2 regions of the Radiobacillus sp. PE A8.2 genome follow, and region 2 is predicted to be linked to the other one. Evidence: riboswitches for the same ligand, from Rfam matches in the RefSeq annotation. Region 2 holds a riboswitch; the other holds the start of a gene.

The links. A riboswitch is a leader RNA that binds a small molecule or an ion and turns the genes downstream of it on or off. The one in region 2 is predicted to bind S-adenosylmethionine.
Positions count from the first base shown of each region.
Region 1: linked by a shared signal. The riboswitch ahead of ACI6MV_RS21925 (methionine ABC transporter ATP-binding protein) and the one ahead of ACI6MV_RS24500 (PLP-dependent aspartate aminotransferase family protein) in region 2 are both predicted to bind S-adenosylmethionine.

Region 1 covers NZ_JBJGXI010000058.1:18,139-26,842, reverse strand. Annotated here, with positions in the region: gene ACI6MV_RS21940 (DMT family transporter) at 1-231, shown strand, start outside; gene ACI6MV_RS21935 (MetQ/NlpA family ABC transporter substrate-binding protein) at 585-1,397, opposite strand; gene ACI6MV_RS21930 (methionine ABC transporter permease) at 1,466-2,128, opposite strand; gene ACI6MV_RS21925 (methionine ABC transporter ATP-binding protein) at 2,118-3,152, opposite strand; SAM riboswitch class I at 3,329-3,431, opposite strand; gene solA (N-methyl-L-tryptophan oxidase) at 3,531-4,664, opposite strand; gene ACI6MV_RS21915 (hypothetical protein) at 5,209-5,682, opposite strand; gene ACI6MV_RS21910 (DUF3221 domain-containing protein) at 5,834-6,115, opposite strand; gene ACI6MV_RS21905 (aspartyl protease family protein) at 6,363-6,740, opposite strand; gene ACI6MV_RS21900 (hypothetical protein) at 6,737-6,985, opposite strand; gene ACI6MV_RS21895 (immunoglobulin-like domain-containing protein) at 7,481-7,963, opposite strand; gene ACI6MV_RS21890 (sensor domain-containing diguanylate cyclase) at 8,256-8,704, shown strand, end outside.
Region 2 covers NZ_JBJGXI010000087.1:486-5,690, reverse strand. Annotated here, with positions in the region: gene cls (cardiolipin synthase) at 1-1,300, opposite strand, end outside; gene ACI6MV_RS24515 (gamma-type small acid-soluble spore protein) at 1,452-1,640, shown strand; gene rarD (EamA family transporter RarD) at 1,974-2,903, shown strand; gene ACI6MV_RS24505 (Hsp20/alpha crystallin family protein) at 2,951-3,442, opposite strand; SAM riboswitch class I at 3,615-3,722, shown strand; gene ACI6MV_RS24500 (PLP-dependent aspartate aminotransferase family protein) at 3,881-5,205, shown strand, end outside.

The DNA.
Region 1 (8,704 bases), on a different contig from region 2:
GCAGCATTCGGTCTCTGGTACTCTTTATTGAAATATAATCATGCCGGTGAAATCAGTATATACAAATTCGTATCACCTGTTGCCGGTACTAGCCTTTCCTCCATTTTTGTACCTGGGGAAAACTTGAATGTTTCAATTATACTAGCGATTATGATGGTCGCGATGGGGATTATAGCAGTTAATTATCCTAGCAAACAAGTTGATCAACTGAAACAAAAGCAGGTAGGATAAGATAGAGTGCAGACCTTCCATGTGAACATTTTTCCATATGATTTTTTGGTTCTATATGGAAAAAGCGCAAATTTCCTGCTTCTTAAATTAGAAAAGCGCAGTGCGCCGCTCAGAAACCTAGCGACTGGAGCGAATCGACTGAGATAAAGGAATCATGCCCCTGCAAAAGGGGGATGTCGACGTTGGACGACAAGTCCGCTTTTAGTCGACTTTCCATAAAACCTGAATCAATGATGACTTATCGTAAGGCGATTCGTGAAGTCGCTACGTTTCTGGCGCTCGGAGCTAGACACTTGTACAGATTTATATATTTCTTATTCTATTAAAAAGGAACCCCACTGGGTTCCTTTTCATTATTCTCCTATCACTTCTTCAATTGGTCGGATTACTGGAACAGCTGCTCCATCAAATTGTTCTTCGATAAAGCTTGTCACTTCATCTGAATGATAGATTTCTACAATCTTTTGTAATGCTTCTTCATCTTTACGATCTGTGTGTGCAGCGATGATATTAATATATGGTACGTTTTGATCGTCTTCACGGAATACTGGATCACTCGTTGGATTTAAACCTGCCGCAATTGCAACATCAGAGTTGATCAATGCTGCTGTAGCATCTTGTAAGCCACGAGCAGTTTGGCCAGCAGTTACCGGGACAATGTCTAAGTTCTTTGGATTTTCCGCAATAGCTTCTAAACCACCAGCACCTTCAAAGCCTTCTTCAAGTGAAATTAATTCTGCTTTCTGCAAGAGCATTAACGCTCTTCCTAAGTTTGTTGGTTCTTTTGGAACGATGATTTGTGCACCATCTTCAATGTCACTTAACGCTTCTACTTCTTCAGAGTAAATACCCATCGGCCAGATTGGCGTGGTACCAATTGCAGATAAGTTTAAATCGCGTTCTTCAATAAAAGATTCAAAGTAACTAATTGTTTGGAAAGCATTTAAATCTATTTCACCATTGTCTAATGCAATGTTTGGTTGCACATAATCGCTAAACTGAATGATTTCAATTTCAATACCTTCTTCTGCCGCTAATTCTTTCACAAGCTCCCATGTTGGTGTTTCTGCTGTAGTTGTTCCGACTTTAACAGTTTCGCTGTCAGATCCACAACCTGCAATAATAAATAGTAATAATGCTGCAAACGCAAATAAAGTTTTCTTCATATCGTCTTTCTCCTTCTTGTTGTAATTTTTATAATAGAGTGACCGAAATACACCCTGAAACTAACACATTAAGATCTTCTTATTTTTCTTGAAAAATAGTTGCCTAGTGACTGCACAAGTTGAACCATAATCACAAGGATAATAACCGTAATAATCATCACTTCTGTTTGGAATTGGTTGTAACCGTACGAGATAGCTAAGTCACCAATACCCCCTGCACCTACAGCACCAGCCATTGCTGTTGCACCAATTAAACCAATAATCGCGATCGTTAATGATAGAATTAACGATCCTAGAGCTTCTGGCAATAAAAACCGCCAAATAATCTGCCAAGGTGTTGCCCCCATCGCTTGTGCTAGTTCAATCGTACCTGAACCAACTTCTAATAATGAGTTTTCCACTAATCTACCAATATACGGTGCTGTATAAAACACTAATGGAACAATCGCTGCAGTTGTACCGATTGATGTTCCTACAATGAATCGCGTAAATGGAATGATTGCAACGATTAAGATAATAAATGGAATCGACCTGAGTACATTTACAATAACATTCAACACTTTAAATACAGCTTTATTTTCTAAAATGCCCTGTTCCCTCGTAACAACTAAAATGATTCCGAGTGGGATCCCGATTAAGATTGAAATTAGGAAAGTGACGATGATCATATACAATGTTTCATTAAGAGACCCTAATAATTCAGGCCAAAACCAAGCCCAATCAAACTGCATCTGGCACTACCTCCTTAATCGTCACCTTTTTCCCTTTAATAAAGTCAACGACTTTAGTAATCTCACTTGCTTCCCCGTTCAATTCCACAATAATATTACCAAACGGCTGTCCTTGAAGTTCTGTAATTGTTCCATAGATGACGTTAATATCTACGCTGAAATTCTTAGCAACATCAGAAAGTAATGGATCATTAGCAGATTCCCCTTTATACAGAATTCGATATACAGAATTAGAAGCACTTTTTTCTAAAACTTTTCTTAAAGTTGCTTCTGGTAACGCATCATTTAATACGGTCCGAACAAAGCTCCTAGCTATCGCTGTTTTCGGTTCAGTAAACAAATTAATAGTAGTATCCTGTTCCACAATTACGCCACCATCTAGCACGGCTACGCGATCACAAATGTCTCTAATCACGTTCATCTCATGGGTGATTAATAGAATCGTAATACCTAACTCTTCACGAACCTGCTTTAACAGTTCTAACACGTTGTTCGTTGTATCTGGATCAAGTGCCGAAGTAGCCTCATCACACAATAATACGTGTGGATCGGTTGCTAGCGCTCTAGCAATACCAACTCTTTGCTTCTGTCCACCGGAAAGTTGCTCAGGATAATGATCTGCTTTATCTGCTAGACCTACAAAAGAGAGAAGCTTCGTTACTTTTTTCTCAATCTCATCTTTGCTATAGCCTTCTAAAATAAGTGGCATAGCAACATTTCCAAACGCCGTTTTCGAATGTAAAAGATTAAACTGTTGGAAAATCATCCCTATTTTCTTACGTTCCGCTCTTAGCTTTTTAGGAGATAATTTTGTTAGATCAATTCCGTTCACTTTCACTTTTCCCGAGGTAGGCTTTTCCAATAAATTTACACAACGGATCAACGAGCTCTTACCTGCACCGCTATAGCCGACAACACCGAATATTTCGCCTTTTTTCACCTCGAGGTTTATATCTTTTAAAGCTTCAACGGGGTTTTCTCCACCCTCACCGTAAACCTTCCGAATTCCTTCAAGTACTAACATATAACTCTACTCCTTTGCTTTCTCAAACGCTGCAGTTCAGCACTGTATTAGCGTCCGTAGACTCCCACTTAAACATCCCCGTTTACTTTATGTTTTGAAGCAACAGTCGTTCTGACGATTATTCCAGTATAAAAAAGAGCCCATTTCAATTGAAAGAGGCTCTTTATTTTATAAAAACCTTATCTTTCAGAAAAAATCTTCTGTAGGATGTAGCACCTTTCTTTAAAGAAGGTTGCTGGATGTCATTGGGCCTTGTCCCTCAATCACTCTTGATAAGCATACTATTTAGTTAATATTTTCACATCATATCGTGTTGCCGCAAACTTGTCAACAATATTAGACAAACTTTGCGAATATCAAATAACGGTAATATTTACATTATTTTGGAAATCTTTTTATAGAAAAAGGACTAATATCTAATGCTGTTTCACGATTTCCCGTCACCAATTGGCTTAAAATCTCTCCGATCACACTACTGAATTTAAATCCATGTCCTGAAAATCCGCAAGCAATAATAACATGCTCATGATCAGGGTGCTTATCAATGATAAAATCCCCGTCTGGAGTCATCGTGTACGTACATGCCCTACCGATATTATGGGCACCAACTTTTGGCATACACCGTTCAGCATAACGACTTACATCTCGCTCATCTTGTTCATATGTGCCAAATTCATCTAACGGTTGGCTCATATCTCTTGGAATCCCACCATCGTGTCGCCCTATTTTGACACCTGCTTGATCAATGCTTGGAAATCCGTAATATGTTTCCGTTGGTAATTCAAATGAAAAGGCCGGAAACGCAGTCGCATTGTAGATACTTTCGTCTGTGTCAAACCAAGAGAATGTATTTCGCTCCTCTTGCAGTGGTAATTCCAACTTTACTAATGGAAGAAGCATTCTTGTACCTGCTCCAGGCGTCATGATTAAAGATTCTGCCGTAAAGCTTTCCTCAGCTGTTTCCACTTTTACACTATTTTCAAAAATAGAGATCGATGTTACGGGGGCATTAACCTTAAGCACTGCACCATGTGCTTCTGCTTGTTTACGGAACGCCCTAATACAATTCTCACTCATTAATACTCCTGAATCTACCTCAAAACAGCCCACATATCCTTCTGGCACACGAAAGCCAGTCCAACGTTGATTAATTTCATCGGCAGTTAATTGCTCTACATTCAAGGAATAACTATTGGCACTACGAATCACGTTTTGAATAAAGGTTGATTCTGGTTTTCCAACATTAATAACTCCAGTAGGAATAAAAATCTTCTCGTCAGATTGCTCCTCAAGTTCATACCATAGCTCTTGCGCACGTAAAGCCATTTCAACATAGCTTTCCCCTTCACCATAAGCATGTCGTATAATTCTTGTTTCCCCATGGTGAGATCCTTCAGCATGCGGAGGATTATGGGAATCAATTAATAATACACGCTTCCCTTGTTTTGCTAAGTAATAGCCTGCAGCCATGCCCATCGAGCCCGCGCCTACTATAATAACATCATAGTCCATCTATATATACGCTCCTTTAATGTTAAGCAAGTATCATAATTACAATAACTAAAATCATACCTTCATTAGCAGCAAAATTCAATAATTTTAAGACGCCTATAAGGTTATACTATTAGGAAAGCAATGTTGCCGGATTATGAGGAGGAGTGAGTGCTCGGTGGTGTATTGGGGGCTGGGCATGACGGGGAGTCGCTGACGGCCACCACTGCGCTTATCTGTGACAAAAGAGCCATTTTTAGAATGGAGCGGCCACCAGCGCACTTATTTAACTGAAATTGTAGTTTCAGAGGTTTGTTATTGGTAAATTAGTGCTGTGGTGGCCGTCAAAACATCAAAACTGGAATCCAAGGTATAATAAGGACTTCTGTGACCGCTTAGTTCTGGACGCCTTCACAGTGCCGCGTTCCAAAACAACCAATGACCTTTTACTAAAAATGCCGAGATGATAAAAGAAATACGTTGAAGCAAAAGCTATTACACATAACTGAAGATAATTAAATGACCGTATTGCCATGTAATAGGTGCCAGGCACTTTTTAAGGATACTATCGTTCCTTAGAGACCCCCATCAATGTTGGATCAGCACCGTACCAAGTTTGATGATCATTATCCTCGGTGAACGGTTGAATCCAGCTAGCACCGAAATGAAAAATTTGATTTTTGGTAGATGAATTTGTTTCACATTGAATTCCATTACTCAAATAATTCCCTGTATAGTCATAACCGTATTCCGTCTCCAAACCAAAACTCGCCTCTGCGCCAATTGTAAGTTTGGTAGAATTTTTATAAAAAGCAATTGTTTCGAACCTTTCACCACTTTCAATGTCTCCCTCTATATCAATTGATGGTAGGCAGCATCGGATCTTCTGGACCTTTGAATTATTACTAAATTTATACTCAATTAGATATCTGCCATTAACATCTGAGCATCTTTTATCTAAAGAAACCTTCGTTGCCTTGAAATTGATTTCATCATTATTAACAAACAATTTAATTGGGCCAATAGGAGTTAATAGCATTTATGCATCTCCCTCTCTATCCACTCTATTCTGTTCACCTTTATGCATATCACGAACAATTCTTCAGATATAAATGTAACTGTTTAACAATCGGTCATGATCAATATATTTCATTGCATATCATATTAAAGTTCCAGTTAGTGAAGCAAAGTTATTCATCTACTTCATACTTTCCTAATCGCCCTTGTGGTGGCTGACTATCGTTTAAATTGCCATCTATCCAAACCTTGACGTTTGATCCTTTTTGTAATGTTTTAAAATCACTTTTATCGTCAAATGATAATAGTAGTTCTCTTTCGTAGCCTTGCTCGATTATTCCAGATTGAATCTCCATTAAATCTTGATTACTTTCTTTTAATTCTAAAACTTCCCCTTCAAAATCTGTTTTACTACTATATGTTTTATTTTCCGAACACCCAACTAAATGAAATATTATAATGACTAATCCAATTAAAATGAATGGAAATTCTGAGGTTCATATTCAATCCACCCTCTATCTATATTCGCATTTATCTTTTTAATAAAAGTTCCAACATATCGGCTTCTACTAACCTGTTGCCCTTAGATTATAGTAGCTGCTGATTCTGTTTTTGCACCCATTAGCACAAATAACAACATTCAACCTTTTTGTTTATCTGGATTGTTCTGGATTTTAAGTTATAAAATATAATCCTAACCCTTTACTCCGATTGATAGATAGCTAATTTATCCATATTAATTATAAATCCATGCTCTTTAAGAATATCTAACCCTAACAAACCATTATGTCCTTCAGGTAACATACCCACATCTAATTCAAACTCCTTAATTGAAAATGTATCTATCTTTATTTCCTCCATCACCTTAGTATAAAAAGGAACACTCCCTCCAATACCATATGCTTCATAAATTTTATCACCGTTTTCGTAAAGGACTCCAATTGCTTCAAGGATATCTGGACTGATAACAGTGTGAGATGATCCAGTATCGATGATAACGTCATCAATTATCAATGTTCTCCCACGATAAACAACAGTTACTGCTGTCGTAAGTAACTGTCCATTGTAAAAAATATTCATTGAATTCGTCTCACTTTCATTAAAGGATCTCTTCGAATATGAATGACGAATTCTTCATTCGCTGTATGGTAAACAATAGTACCTTCTTTCGTCTTAAACAGTTCTTTCGTTGCGTCCTCATCTGCAATTGGTCGAATAGGCGCTACTTCATCTACGACCTTCTTATCACCTTTTATGTGATAATCTATTATGGAAACTAAAAGAAATTGATTAGGAAATAGCTCCCTAACTTCTTGCCACTTCATGAAGCATCCCTCCATTTGTTTCTATTATAATCCAGACAACTCTTAAAATCACATTGTAAGTTAATAGCAACCAAAACCGTTATAACACATATAACCATCCGTTTGTTGAATATCTAATTATTTAACAATCGCTTTATATCTTGATTTTCAAAACCCTTTTCAGGTGGCAATGGTTTTATCATTTCTAGTTTTTTAAAAAAACTTTGTTAACAAGATAGTTTGCTTTTTCCCAGTCAACTTTTTTGACATATACAACATATTGTTTCTCATAATCCATATTCATTCCTAAACTACAAAAGTTTCCTCTTGGTGTCCATTGATTTAAACATGGACCATGATGATTTACGACTTTGTAGACATTTTTAATACCTTCCTTTTTTATACCCGCCTTACCTGATACAATTTTCCAATTGAATATCCGATATACACAACTCTTTTATTAAATAAAAACATAAAATCCCTCCTTAATCTGAACTCTTGACACGTGGATTTTTGTTAATCGATTGTAAACTCCGCAGCCAAATAGAACTTATCATAGTCTCCTGCTTTTCTAAAATCAAGTACATCTTTCACTATACGGTACTCACCAGTATCCAGACTTCCATACAGCCATTCCCAATCAGCTGTCCATTCACTAACATCTGAAGCATTCAATTCATAGCCAATATCATTAAACCCGTAGTTACCATCTAAGGTCACAGGGACTTGATACCAACTACCTTCTATTTTCTTTTCCAACATAAAATATTCACCATAAATACATTCCTTGTCAGCCTTATTCTCAAAAGTAACAGTCAATCCAGTAGTAGAGACCTTTCCATCCTTTACAATCATAGTTACTCCTTCAAGGTTGTTGACAGTTTCATGTATTGTAGGTTCCCAGTCAGTTCCTTTAGAACTATTACTCGAAGAACTTCCGCATCCTGATAAAAGTATTAAACTTATTAATACACAGGGTAGCAACCAAAAATATCTCATTATAAGATTTCCCCCTTTTAATTATTAGACGTATAATGCGGGGTTTAAGTTTCTTTTATGATGCTAAACTGTCATTTAATTCAATAAGAGCTTCGGTATCGACAACGACCTACGTTTGTTGGTTAATTAAATGTCTCTATTATTTTTTCTTTCAAGGATTGTAAAAGATTTGGTTTATAGAACACACAAGTTATAGAGGATTCTATAAACCAAATTCTTTCGGCACAGTATTTAAAATAGCGTATAATACATAGATGGAATAAATTAAACAACTTGGAAGGAAGGTCCAATCGTGGTTCAGACAAAGCTACTTTATCAAATTTACCGGGTTGCTGTCTTCTTGGTATTAATGCTGTTATTGATTCCTCTTTCAGTTAAGGGATCTTCTGAAGCAAGTCGTATCATACTCGGACCCCACTACGATGTATTTCATGATTCATCCAATGAAGTAACGGTTGAAGACTTAATTAGTGGAACTTATGATCCATACTTTACACCGAGCACTCAAAAATATCCTTTTTTTTGGCATACAACTGATACGATTTGGCTTCGTCTATCTCTGGATGATGTGATACAAGGAAACCCGAGTGGCTACGTGTTAGAAAGCATTGACAAACAAGATCACGTTGATGCCTATTTTGTCAAAAAAGATGGAACTTACACTGTTCAAAAAGGTGGGATTGCAGGACTCGATAGTCAACCGATCAGATACTTTGCTAGCTTATTTACATTTGAAGACCC
Region 2 (5,205 bases):
GATCGTAAATAAAGGCATTCACTTCAAAATTCAGCCGAAAGCTTCGAACGTCTATATTCGCCGTTCCGACACTAGCGATTTTGCCATCGACAACGATTGTCTTTGCATGCAAGAAGCCATTTTGATATATATAAGCTTTTGCACCAGCAGTTAATAGCTCACCAATATTATAAAAAGTTGCCCAATACACAAATGGATGATCTGGTTTGTTAGGTATCATAATTCGTACATCAACACCGGAAAGGACGGCTATTTGTAAGGCATCTTTTAAGCTTTCATCTGGAATAAAGTACGGTGTTTGAATATATATATAATCCTTTGCTTCCATAATCATCTTTATGTATCCATTTTTTATTTGCTCCCATTCAGAATCCGGTCCACTAGAAACAATTTGCACTCCTACATTTCCGGCAGGTTCCGATACAAAATATGTAGATTCATAAGAAATGTGATGCCTTGATGCTTGATTCCAATCTAAAATGAATCTTGTTTGCATATGATGAACAGCATTACCAATCATTCGCAAGTGTGTATCGCGCCAATAGCCAAAGCGCTTATTATAGCCTAAATATTCATCCCCAATGTTAAAACCGCCAATGTATCCGATATTACCATCAATAATGGCTAGTTTGCGGTGGTTGCGATAGTTTATTTTAAAATTTACTTTTGGGATAAATGATGGAAAAAACGATTCTACCTCGCCTCCCGCTTCTCTAATCCGCTTAATATACTTCCTACTCAAGCTTCTCGATCCAAGGTCATCATATAGTACTCTTACTTGTACACCTTCCTTGGACTTCTTAATGAGCGCATCAGCCAGGCGTTGTCCAAGCTCATCGTGGCGAATGATATAGTACAATAAATGGATGTGGTCATGTGCATTTTCAATATCTTGTATGAGTGCATTGAATTTCTTAATACCATCTGTAAAGATTTCTACTTCATTATTTTGCGAGAAAATCGCATCATCATTACGTAGGTGTAAGTAGATTAAATCTTTATATGGGATCATTCCCTCATTACTAATTTCAAAGGACCCATCCTCTAATCCACGCAACTGAGATTGTACTGCTCGCTTCACACCGAGCCTACTTTTCGTATCCCATGTAAAAATCTTTTTGTTACTTAATCTTCTTCCAAAAATTAAATACAATATAAATCCCATTAACGGGATAAATAATAAAACCATCAGCCATGCCCACGTAGATGTTGCATTACGTCTTTCCAAAAATACGATCGCCAAAGCTAACAAGATATTCATAAAAATAATAAAACCAAAAATATAGGGAATCCAACTCATCCTTCTATTTCCCCTTCCCAAGTGAAAACATGAATTGCTACCTACCATAATAGCACATACAACCAAATATCGATTGAATACAGCTACATTTTTTTCGTCAACATAGAAACCTTACAGTTGAAAATAATAAGCATAAAAGGAGGATGATTATATGTCAGACAAAGATATTACAGTAGCTGGAACAAATATTAGCTCAGTAAAAAGTTTAAATAGCCAATCTGGTATGTCCTATAATGAAGCCAAAGCATTTATTGCACGAACTACTGGTGGTCATGGTACAAAAAAGTATAGTACCACTGACGTAGGTAAAGTTCGACGAGAAATTCAAGGTAAGAAGTAAACAATCTCCCTCACACCTAGTTAAGTACGTGTGAGGGGCTTTTTTGTGTCTAGCTCCGAGTGCCAGAAACTAGGCGACTTCACGAACCGCCTTACGATAAGTCATCATTGATTCAGGTTTTATCGAAAGTCGACTAAGGTCGGACTTGTCGTCCAACGTCGACATACCCCCTTTGCGGGGGCATGATTCCTTTATCTCAGTCGATTCACTCCAGTCGCTACGTTTCTAAGCGGCGCTCTGCGCTTTTCTTAGATTCAGTTTAATTTGTTGCTTTTTTAGTAATACAAACCTAAACTTATTCTATTCGAGTTATTAAAAAAGAGGTCATCTGTAATGGAAAATAAAGAATTTAAGTTGGGAATCGTTTATGCAGCTGGGTCATATATCCTCTGGGGATTTCTACCAATTTATTGGAAGCAGTTAAATTTCACATCTCCCGGAGAGGTGCTTGCCCACAGAATCGTTTGGGCATTTATTTTCATGATAATTTTATTAGCATTAACTGGTAAGTGGAATAACTTCATTCGTGAATGCATCCTCATTGCTAAAGATAAAAAGAAACTTATTGGCATCACCATAGCATCGATAGTTATTAGTATCAATTGGCTGTTATTTATATGGGCTGTTAACAGTGATCATGTGGTTCAAGCAAGCCTTGGCTATTATATCAATCCACTCGTAAGCATTTTGTTAGGCATGTTTATCTTAAAAGAAACATTGACCCGATGGCAGGTTATTTCTTTTATATTAGCAGCTGTAGGTGTCATATATTTAACATTCAGTTTTGGCGTTTTTCCATGGGTATCAATTATGCTAGCATTATCATTCGGTGTATACGGTCTATTAAAAAAGACTGTCGACATCAGTGCAACATTCGGACTCACGATAGAAACGGTGATCGTTTTACCAATTGCACTTATCTATTTGATTAGTACACAATTTCAAACTGGTACATTTCCAACCATATGGTCAACGAACACAACTTGGTTAATTTTAGCTGGGCCGGTCACTGCCATTCCGTTACTATTATTTGCTAGTGGCGCAAAGCGAATTCCTTTATCGATGGTCGGATTTTTACAATACTTCGCACCAACGCTGATGCTCATTTTAGGTGTATTTATGTATCATGAAGCATTTACACAGGGACACTTGGTAGCCTTTGTATGTATTTGGACAGCTTTAACCATTTATACCGTGTCTCGTACAAAATGGTTTAAAAAGCTCGAGGCAAAATCTGCCTATAAGAAATCGCTCGAAAGCTAACAGATGGCTTTTTAAAGAAAATAAGCTAATAGGTTACCCTATTAGCTTTATTCAATATCAAGATTATAATCCGTTCGCGGTTTTTTCGGGCCACGAATCTCTAGTACCCCATTCCTGTATTTAGCCTTGGCTGTTTTTTTATCGACAGCATAAGGTAGTGTTACCTCACGTTCCGATTGATAATAACGTCGTTCTCTATGATAGTAACTATTGCTTTCATCGTATTTTTTTACATCTTGATCATTCGATAGACGTATTTTCAGTCGATCACCCACAACATCTAGATGTATATTTTCTTTGTTTACACCTGGTACATCAACCTCAACGATCCATTCCTTATCGGTTTCATACATATCTACCGGTATACTTTTCTGCGGTGTATTGTTTTGAAAAAAAGAATCGATTGAGGCCATGATATTGTTCGTTGGTTTCAATTGAAAAAAATCATCCATTTGTCGAAGAAAATCTGGTGACGTATTTGTATTATTTCTTACATTCCTTTTTGATCGTTTAGATGAATATTTAGATTCCTCTGCCATACGATTAACCTCCTTGTTTTGCGCCCTACACTTTAACCTATGTAATGGAACCCTAATGAGTATAGGCATTCGTTTATATGGATCAAGTTAATCATTATTATTTGAAAATTTGAAAAAAATGGTTGACGCACTGTTTTTAGTCATTTATAATCCAATTAAGTTAATCGCATATCTCTTATCAAGAGAGGCTGAGGGAATAGGCCCTGTGAAGCCCGGCAACCGTCAAGAGTACTTGAAATGGTGCCAAATCCTACAGATGTAACAATCTGAAAGATAAGAGGAGGAACCGGTAATTTCAAGTCCTCTTCTTCGGAAGGGGGCTTTTTTGTCCCCTCTCTCTTCTCACACATCTACATCACGACCCAGGATTTCAGAAAATTTGCTTGTTAGTCGCACCACATGTGTCATCAGTTTTTAAAATTTAAGGAGGATGTACTTATGACAAATTCATTTCAATTCCAAGGAACAGAAACACAATTATTACACGGAGGGCAAACACCAGATCCAACAACTGGTTCACGTGCTGTACCGATTTACCAAACAACTTCCTATGTATTTCGCGATACCGAGCACGCCCAAAATCTATTCGCACTAGCTGAACCAGGTAATATTTATACACGGATTATGAATCCAACGGTTGATGCTTTTGAACAACGGATAGCGTTACTTGAAGACGGTGTGGCAGCAGTTGCAACCGCATCTGGCTCTTCTGCAATCACATTAGCAATATTCAATCTTGCTGGCGCTGGAGATGAAATCGTTGCCGATAGTAATCTGTATGGTGGTACCTATAATCTGTTCGCCAAGACTTTGCCAAAATACGGTATAAACGTTAAATTTGTAGACGGTTCTGACCCAGAAAATTTCCGAGCTGCGATCACGTCGAAGACCAAAGCTATTTATGGAGAAATAATTACCAACCCTAGTTTGAACGTATTTGATATTGAGGCTGTTAGTGAGATTGCACACGCACATGATATTCCGTTAATTATCGATAATACTTTTGCTAGTCCATATGCTTGCAAACCAATAAGCTGGGGTGCTGATATTGTTGTACACTCCGCAACAAAATGGATAGGCGGACACGGCACATCTATCGGCGGTGTTGTGGTTGATGGTGGAAGATTCAATTGGAACAATCCAAAATTCCCAGGATTTATCGAACCAGATGATAGCTATAATGGCATCCGTTTTGGTATTGACATTGGACCACCAGCATTTGCAATTAAATTACGTGTTCAATTATTAAGAGATATTGGACCATCGTTAAGTCCACAAAATGCTTTCTTGTTCTTACAAGGTTTAGAAACATTGAATTTGCGACTTGATCGACATAATCAAAATGCAAAAGCTATAGCAAACTACTTGCAAAATCACCCAAGTGTTGAGTGGGTATCTTATCCAGGTTTAGAAGAACATCCTTCCCACCAGTTAGCGAACAAATACTTAGGTGGCGGCTATGGATCTATCGTTAATTTCGGTATTAAAGGTGGCCGAGAAGCTGGAAGAAAAGTAATTGACAACATCAGCTTATGGTCACACGTAGCGAATGTCGGCGATGCTAAATCACTTATTATTCACCCTGCATCAACAACACATCAGCAATTAGATGAAGTGAGCTTAAAAAGCAGCGGTGTAACAGAGGATTTAATACGATTGTCTGTTGGTCTTGAGTCAATAGATGATATTATTAGCGACCTAGACCAAGCTATTGCTATCGCAACTGGCACTGCAGGCACGATTCAAACTACAGACGAAGCAGC